DNA from 2 places in the Yersinia massiliensis genome. Region 1 is predicted to be linked to the other one. Evidence: predicted binding sites of a transcription regulator. Region 1 holds the regulator's gene; the other holds the start of a gene.

Region 1 (4,437 bases):
TAAACTAACCAGTGAGGGTGTGGTTAAAGTGGCGATGAAATAAAGCGCGATCATGCTGGCACTATATCCCGCCAATAGCCAAGGTAATAACGTATTTCCTTTAATACGGGTGAGTGCGCTACGACAACTGAATCCTCCCAAGAGGAAGGCTAAAGTTTGCGGTACATAGCTCAAACCAATGGTATTCGGGCCGTAACCCATGTCACCCAGAATAAAAGGTGAACCGGTTAACCAAGCAAAAAAACCGGCACTACAGGCGGCGAACATCATGACGTTGCCGCTAAATACCGGTGATTTCAGCAACTGCCAGAAACTGATCGTCGTGATAGATTGTTGATTCTTTTCGTTGACGGATTTATTGCGTTCTTTAAGGCGTACGGTTGGGATCAAGAGCAGCAATGTGACGACCAGCAGTACCACAAAAATAGAGCGCCAACTGAAGTGATTTAACAACCATGCACCGAGGAGAGGGGCCAGTGCCGGAGATAACGCCACCAAAGGCATAATGGTCGCGAACACACGGTTGGCTTTGCCATCGCGATAGCGATCTACCACTAAAGCCTGCCAACTTACGGCCGCAGAACAGACGCCCACTGCCTGAATGAAACGTAGGATCAATAATTGTGAGGCGGTTTCAACCCATAAAATCCCTAAGCACCCGATGGCAAATAGCCCTAAACCCGCTAACAGCACCGGCTTACGGCCTAATTTATCCGAGACCGGTCCCCAAATAAGCTGAGCTATTGCGAAACCCGCCAAGAAAATACTCAAACTGGCACTAATGGCCCCTGCTGAAGTTTGCAGTTCTTGTTGCATTGCGCCGAAGGCTGGCAAATACATATCGGTGGCCAGATAACCTAGCATGCTTAAACCGGCCAGATAGAACATGAAGCTAGACGTTGTTTTCATTCTTGATATCTCGATGGGGACATTTTTTTGCAGGTGCGACAGAAAATGGCTGTTATGACGATTGTTGTAAATGCATTGTTATAGGCAATTTATTGCGGAGGGCATTCTATCCGGCAAGATAATCTGTTGTGAAACGGTAATATTTGCACCATGCTATCAATATATTTGATATCTAAATGGTTGAGCAGCAGAGGTGGAGTTAATGTGGTCTGAATACTCACTGGATGTAGTGGATGCTGTCGCGCGTACTGGAAGTTTCAGTGCCGCTGCACAAGAATTGCACCGTGTACCGTCGGCGATAAGTTATACCGTGCGTCAACTTGAAGAGTGGCTCGCGGTGCCACTGTTTGAACGGCGGCATCGTGACGTCGAATTAACGGCTGCAGGCGCAATTTTTATCAAGGAAGCGCGTGATGTTATCAAAAAAATGAATGGCACACGTCGACAGTGCCAGCAAGTCGCGAATGGTTGGCGGGGGGAATTGACCATCGTGATAGATAAAATCGTTAAGCCAGCTCGCAGCCGCCGCTTAATCTTAGATTTCTATCGGCATTTTCCCGATATTGAATTGCGGGTACGCTATGAAGTGTTCAATGGCGTATGGGATGTGTTAGTCGACGGGCAAGCAGAAATGGCCATTGGCGCGACTCGCGCTGTGCCTGTTGGCGGGCGGTTTGTATTTCGCGATATGGGATTTTTGAGCTGGCAGTGTGTTGTGAGTGTTGAACATCCGTTGGCCCAGTTAACAGGGCCTTTGACCGATGACCAGTTACGGCCATTTCCCTCATTATGTTTGGAGGATACCGCGCAGAATCTACCCAAGCGAGACACTTGGACACTTGATAATCAGCAGCGGCTGGTGGTACCGGACTGGGTGACAGGGATTGATTGCCTGTGTGCAGGCTTATGCGTAGGCATGGTACCGACTCATATGGTTTCACCACTGATTGCACAAGGGAAGTTAGCTGCTTTGACGTTGACAGAACCCTTACCAGATAGCCCTTGCTGCATGACTTGGGAGCAAAATAACCATTCACCCGCGTTGGCTTGGTTACTTGAATATTTGGGTGACAGTGTCACATTGAATGATGAGTGGCTGAAAGACGAAAATGAGTGATTGCGCTGTGATTGACCGCACGATAGTGCCGCCGGTAGCGAAGTTTGCTACTGGCAGCAGGGCGTTACCAAATAGATGTTTTTTGCGCCGGAAGATGAGTCATTACCGGCAGAGTTTGATTAACGGCGGTAGTCGCGGAACGGACCATCAGCAACAGAACGTCGCTCAACCAGTTTCGGGTGAACTTCAATGGTCTGTGGGTCTTCGCGCTTGCTGACGATACGATCGAGCAACATGGCAAATGCCGTTTCACCTAATCGTTCTTTGGGTTGATGAATGGTGGTCAGTGCTGGTGAGAAATAGCGCGCATTACGCACGTTGTCATACCCTATCACCGAAATATCTTGTGGCACTCGCAGGCCCAATTCATCGGCTGCACAAATCGCGCCCATCGCCATAATATCTCCGCCACAAAATACGGCCGTTGGACGATGTTTTTGTGTCAGAATTTGATGCATGGCCTTATAGCCTGATTCTGGCTCGAAATCGCCTTGAACTACCCACTCATCACGCAGCTCAATATTCGCTTCTTCCAATGCCTTAAGGAAGCCTTGATGGCGACCTCCGCCGGTGTTACGAGATAACTGCCCCGGAATGGCACCAATATCGCGATGGCCGCGTTCAATAAGATAGCGACCGGCCAAATAACCGCCTTCAAAAGCATTATCAATAATAGAGTCAGTAAAATCACCCCGCGCTGTACCCCAATCCATCACCACCATCGGGATATTGCGATAGTCTTCCAGCATCCCAAGAAGTTGCTCTGGATATTCTGAACACATCACTAATAACCCATCGACACGCTTTTGCGCCAACATCGCCAGATACGCTTTTTGCTTATCCAGATTATTATGAGAGTTACATAGAATCAGCGTGTAGCCTTTGCTATAACAACTGTTTTCAACCGCTTCTATTACTTCGGCAAAATAGGGGGCTTCGCTGGAGGTTGCTAACAAGCCGATGGATTTTGTGTGATTAACTTTCAAACTGCGGGCCACAGCACTGGGCGAATAATGCAGTTCTTTAATGGCCGCCCACACGGCAGCCTTAGTATTTTCGGCGACGAAACGAGTTTTGTTAATCACGTGCGAAACGGTGGTGGTGGACACACCCGCGTGTTTGGCCACATCTTTAATCGTTGCCATATAAAAAATAACTCCTAAGCTCACCTGTTACAGCAGGTCAGTATTTTGTTAATCGTTTGCCTACATACTCGAAACCATTCAGACAGAAGCATATTATTAGGCTGGAAAATGGAATCAGCGGGCTGTCTGAGAGTATTTGTTGGACGTTATTGGCCAGTATGCAGTTATGAACTGCGAATTTTGGCTGATCTGGAGGAAAAGTGAAAGGGGTAATCAAAGTTATAAAGTGAGTAATGAGCAGAAGATTTTTTTTCTGAATTGTGGGAAGATAATTTAACACACTAACTATGTGCCTTTTCCCTACTACAAATTGACCGGCTGAGGAGTTTTTATGGATACCAATCTGAAAATGTCGCTGATTACGACTGTTGGTGCATTGGCAATGATTATTGCCTTTAGCTTCGTGGCGGTAATGAATTAAGTCAACCGCTTGCCGGTATAGCGTGACAAGTAGGGCGGTTTACCCGCCCTTATTATGGTTATCGATTTTAGTGATACTGATGTATCAACACATCCTCTCGCGTTTATTCGCCTTATCAGGCTAAATTCGTCTCAACGAAAGACCAATTCACCAGCGCCCAGAAGTTTTCCAGGTATTTAGGCCGCGCATTGCGGTAGTCGATATAATAAGCGTGTTCCCATACATCTACAGTCAGTAACGGTTTATCGTTGGTGGTCAGCGGGGTAGCCGCATTCGATGTACTGACAATGGCCAGTGAACCGTCTGCTTTTTTGACCAACCAAGTCCAACCAGCACCAAAATTTTTAACCGCAGCATCGGTAAATTGCGTTTTAAAATCAGCAAAAGACCCAAATGACTGATTTATGGCGTCAGCTACTTTACCCTGAGGTTCACCACCACCATTCGGCGACAGACAATGCCAATAGAAGGTATGGTTCCAAACCTGAGCAGCATTGTTAAAAATACCGCCACTAGATGTTTTCACGATCTCTTCCAGCGTTTTGCCAGCAAACTCTGTATCTTTAATTAGATTATTAAGGTTGACCACATAAGTGTTGTGGTGCTTGCCATAATGGTATTCCAGTGTTTCAGCTGAAATGTGTGGTTCCAGCGCATTTTGCGCATAAGGTAATGCCGGTAATTCAAATGACATTGCTTGCTCCTTTCGGGGTTGCTCAGGGTGTTTGCTCCTCAAATCTCATCAAAAACCATCGGTTATGATGTGGCGAAGAGCGGATAAACCAAAATTGTTGTATTTTTGTTGTGGGTATTAATTTTAGCAACTTTCAACGGGAATGACAGTT
Region 2 (4,437 bases), 990 kb from region 1:
TCATCCACTTCACGACCATGAGCGATTAACTCATTGGCGCTCGGCATATCGATCCCATACACGTTAGGGAAACGGATTTCAGGTGCGGCTGAGGCAAAATAGACTTTTTTCGCTCCCGCTTCACGTGCCATCTCAACGATCTGCTCTGATGTGGTGCCCCGCACAATCGAATCATCCACCAATAACACGTTCTTATCGCGGAATTCTGCACGGTTAGCATTCAGTTTACGACGCACCGATTTACGGCGTTCTTGCTGACCCGGCATGATGAAAGTACGGCCAACATAGCGGTTTTTCACAAAACCTTGGCGGTAAGGTTTATCCAGAATTCGAGCAATCTCCAGCGCAATATCGCAAGAGGTTTCAGGGATAGGGATAACCACATCGATATCTAAATCTTCCCACTGTTTGGCAATTTTCGCGCCCAACTTCTGGCCCATGCGCACACGTGCACTGTAAACAGAAATTTTGTCCATAAAGGAGTCAGGGCGAGCAAAGTAGACATACTCAAACAGGCATGGATTGTATTTTGGATTTTCAGCGCATTGGCGAGTGAACAACTGGCCTTTTTCGGTGATATACACCGCTTCACCTGGCGCAACATCACGCAGGAATTCGAAACCAAGGGTATCGAGTGCCACACTTTCAGAAGCGACCATATACTCATTGCGGCCATCAACCAATGTGCGTTTACCAATCACCAGCGGGCGAATCCCATTCGGATCACGGAAGGCGACCATGCCATGGCCGATAATCATCGCGACGCACGCATAAGCACCGCGAATGAGCTGATGCGTAGCGGCAACAGCGGCAAAAATGTTGTCAGACTCCAACGGATAATGTTGGAAGCGGTCCAATTCACTGGCAAAAATATTCAGCAAAATTTCTGAGTCAGACGTGGTATTCACATGACGGCGAGAAACTTCGAATAATTTCTTTCTCAGCTGGTGAGCGTTAGTCAGATTACCGTTATGTGCCAAGGTAATGCCAAACGGTGAATTAACGTAGAAAGGCTGAGCCTCGGAAGCACTGGAACTGCCAGCTGTCGGGTAACGAACATGGCCAATACCCATATTCCCCTGTAAGCGCAGCATATGCCGGGTTTCAAATACATCCTTCACCAAGCCGTTTGCTTTACGCAGCCGGAACCCGTTATGGGCATCAATGGTAACGATGCCCGCAGCATCCTGGCCTCGGTGCTGAAGCACCGTCAGCGCATCATAAATCGACTGGTTTACCGGTGCAAAACCGGCGATACCGACAATACCGCACATGTTGTCTTTTCCTCATAAGCCGCTCCGAATCGGTAGTTGATCCGGTAAGAAACTCGACGTGCTCTGCAGGTAGTCAAAGAACCACCTGATGATATAACTGAACTGCGGGATTAATTGCGACTGTTTCCAGTCTTCACTTTGCGAGAAACCGGTAAACGTATCGAGGAAGAACAACATGGCAGAGACAATCAGAACACCTCTCAGCGCCCCAAAACAGATCCCTAATACCCTGTCTGTTCCTGATAACCCAGTACGCTCAACCAGTGAACCAATCACATAGTTAACAATAGCCCCGACGATCAATGTCGCGATGAACAAAATGCCGATAGCAATTCCGTTACGGACCACTTCATCCTCAAAACGAGTGAAGTAGACAGCAAGGTAACTGTAAAAATGGCTGGCAACGAAAAACGCACATCCCCATGTTACAAGTGACAATGCTTCACGGACAAACCCTCGGATTAAGCTGACCAACGCAGAAAATCCGATAATCCCTATAATGACGTAATCAATCCAGACCATGGCTATTCCAATGACGAAATCACCGCTGCATCCTGTTCGCGGCGAATTCTAACAGAAAAAGAAAACGTTTGCGTAGGGGTTTCTGACCCCATGACAAATTAAAGTGCGACGATTTTAAAAACAACAATCGTCGCACAAACTTAGCTCACATACTTCATTCGCAACCCCCGCGTGACCAGACATCGTCATGCCACGCGAGACCTTAACGCCCCGTGCTGTAGGACTTAACCTGTCCATTTAGGCCGCTTAATGAATTAAGCTCAGGCAACGCTGATTGCAGTTTTTGTTTTGACGCATCCGGCCCGACAAAAATACGGGTTATCTGGCCCTGAACAGGGGTCGCGGGTACGGTATAAGCCCGATGACCAGACAGACGTAATGTGGCAACAACCTCATTCACTTTAGCGGCATTTTTCAACGCCCCCAGTTGGACGACATAAGCCTGTCCGACCGGTGCTTTCTCTTCTGTGACGGGTTTGCTCTCCGGCTGTGCTTCTGGCTTAACCTCGGGTTTGGGTTTCACTTCCTGCGGTTTTTTCTCTACCGGAGCTGGCTTGATCTCAACCGGTTTCTTCTCCACAGGTTTCACCTCAACCGGCTTATTTTGCATCGGCGGTGGTGAGACAATAAGGGGCTCAGTTGGCCGGTTACCGGCATCGTTCGCGGCCTGAGAGACGGAATCATCTTTCGGGACTTCCACCGCTTGTGCCGCGCCTTCCGGCGGCGCGATAGGCAAAGGCTGACTGACCGGCGGAACCGCATCAATCTCTTGGCTATCACCGGGTTTTGGCACTAATGGAATGGCGGCGAACTCATCCTCATAATGCTTCTTTTTGCCATCGAGCAGCCCCGGCAGCACAATCACGCCTAACGCGACTAGAATGATGGTCCCGACTAAACGGTTCTGGAACTTACTTGCCACTCGCACTCCCCAAACTTTGCCTGTGATACTGGATGCTACAGCTACGTTCGCTGACTACCGCTGTGTAGCACCCACTATTTTAGGTCTATATTCAATCGGTTATAAAATCGACACCACTACAGACTCAATGCGGCCATCACATGGGCGACTGTATGGAAAGAGCCACAGACAATGACCACATCCTGTGGTGCTGCATCCTGCATGGCCTGTCGCCAAGCCGTTTCGACATCATTAAATACGCGGGGACGGCTAAGGTGTTCAGCTAATTGCGCAGCCGTGGCCCCACGCGGGCCTTCTAACGGCGCACAATACCATTCGTCGACCTGTTCAGATAAACACGCCAACGTCCCGCCAATATCTTTATCTGATAGCATCCCCACCACTGCCCGTACTTGACCTTTTTTCGGCAATTGGGCCAGCCTATCAGTCAAATAACGTGCAGCGTGCGGGTTATGAGCTACATCCAAAATCAGCAAGGGTTGCTCACTGACTATCTGGAAACGTCCCGGTAAACGGGCAGCCAGTAAACCTTGATGCACCGCAGCTTCACTCAATGGCAGACCGGAATAATACAATACGGCCAATGCCGTGGCCGCATTCGCCAACGGCACATTGGGTAACGGTAAATTCGCCCATTGATGATCGCCGCACTGCCAGTTCCAATGCTGTTCTTGCTGGCTAAATTGCCACGCTTTATTGCGCTGATACAGTTGAGCGCCGAGCTTTTCAGCGACATCAGCAATAGACTGCGGCATATCAGGTTCGCCCACGATAGCCGGTTTTCCTGCACGGAATACCCCTGCTTTTTCGCGCCCAATGCTCTCGCGATCAAAGCCCAACCAGTCGGTGTGGTCTATCGCAATGCTGGTGACAGCAGCCACATCAGAATCAACAATGTTGGTTGCATCCAATCGCCCACCTAGCCCCACTTCAAGAATCACCACATCAAGCTTAGCCTGCTTAAAGAGTTGCAGTGCTGATAACGTGCCAAATTCGAAGTAAGTCAGCGAGATACCCTCGCGCCCAGCTTCAACATGGGCAAACGCGTGGCTATGTTCGGCTTCAGATAGCTCTTGCCCCTGAATGCGAACGCGCTCGGTGTAACGTAAAAGATGTGGCGAGCTATACACCCCCACTCGCAGACCGGCTGCCAGTAGAATTGATTCAAGGGTACAGCAAGTGGTGCCTTTGCCATTTGTGCCGGCAATGGTGAATACGGTCGGGGCAGGTTTAAGCAGATCAAGACGCTCAGCAACCTGTTTTACGCGCTCCAAACCCAGCTCAATCGGCTGAGAATGCAAGTGCTCAAGATAGTCAAGCCACGCGGCCAAAGGCGACGTGGCTTGGGGAATTTGATGATTGTTCATGAGTCCCGTCACTGGCCTTTATACCCTTAGTACTTGAGATGACAGGAGGTATTAGCGACGTTATTTCACTTGCTGCCTACCTGCAACGTCATGACTTAGGGTAATTCTATTCTTGTGTAAAGCGACAATGTCTTCTGTAAGAGAACCCTGTCTTATGTAAGAGAACAAGGTTTTCAAGCGGCGACAATGCTGAATAACTGGGCACCACCTTATCAGGGGGGTGCCCGCAGAGATAATCAGGCTTCGGCCTGAGTATCCGTCGCCGTCATATCGCTTTTGACGTCATCCACGCTTGGCTGTGGCTGATGAGTCAACTTAGACAAGATGCTGGCAATCGTCTCACGCATCACTG

What was found. Region 1 encodes PurR, which represses purine synthesis genes. Its sites were predicted from a motif close to CANGCAAACGTTTGCNTG; they were not measured.
Region 2: cvpA (colicin V production protein) is a predicted target of PurR. The motif match lies at 1,854-1,871, and genes of this name have one in related genera.

Annotation. Positions count from the first base shown of each region.
Region 1 is NZ_CP028487.1:2,537,967-2,542,403, reverse strand. Features, by position in the region: gene punC (purine nucleoside transporter PunC) at 1-909, opposite strand, end outside; gene punR (DNA-binding transcriptional activator PunR) at 1,112-2,026, shown strand; gene purR (HTH-type transcriptional repressor PurR) at 2,146-3,171, opposite strand; gene DA391_RS11860 (YnhF family membrane protein) at 3,503-3,592, shown strand; gene sodB (superoxide dismutase [Fe]) at 3,708-4,286, opposite strand.
Region 2 is NZ_CP028487.1:1,547,302-1,551,738, reverse strand. Features, by position in the region: gene purF (amidophosphoribosyltransferase) at 1-1,274, opposite strand, end outside; gene cvpA (colicin V production protein) at 1,287-1,796, opposite strand; gene dedD (cell division protein DedD) at 1,999-2,718, opposite strand; gene folC (bifunctional tetrahydrofolate synthase/dihydrofolate synthase) at 2,835-4,085, opposite strand; gene accD (acetyl-CoA carboxylase, carboxyltransferase subunit beta) at 4,322-4,437, opposite strand, start outside.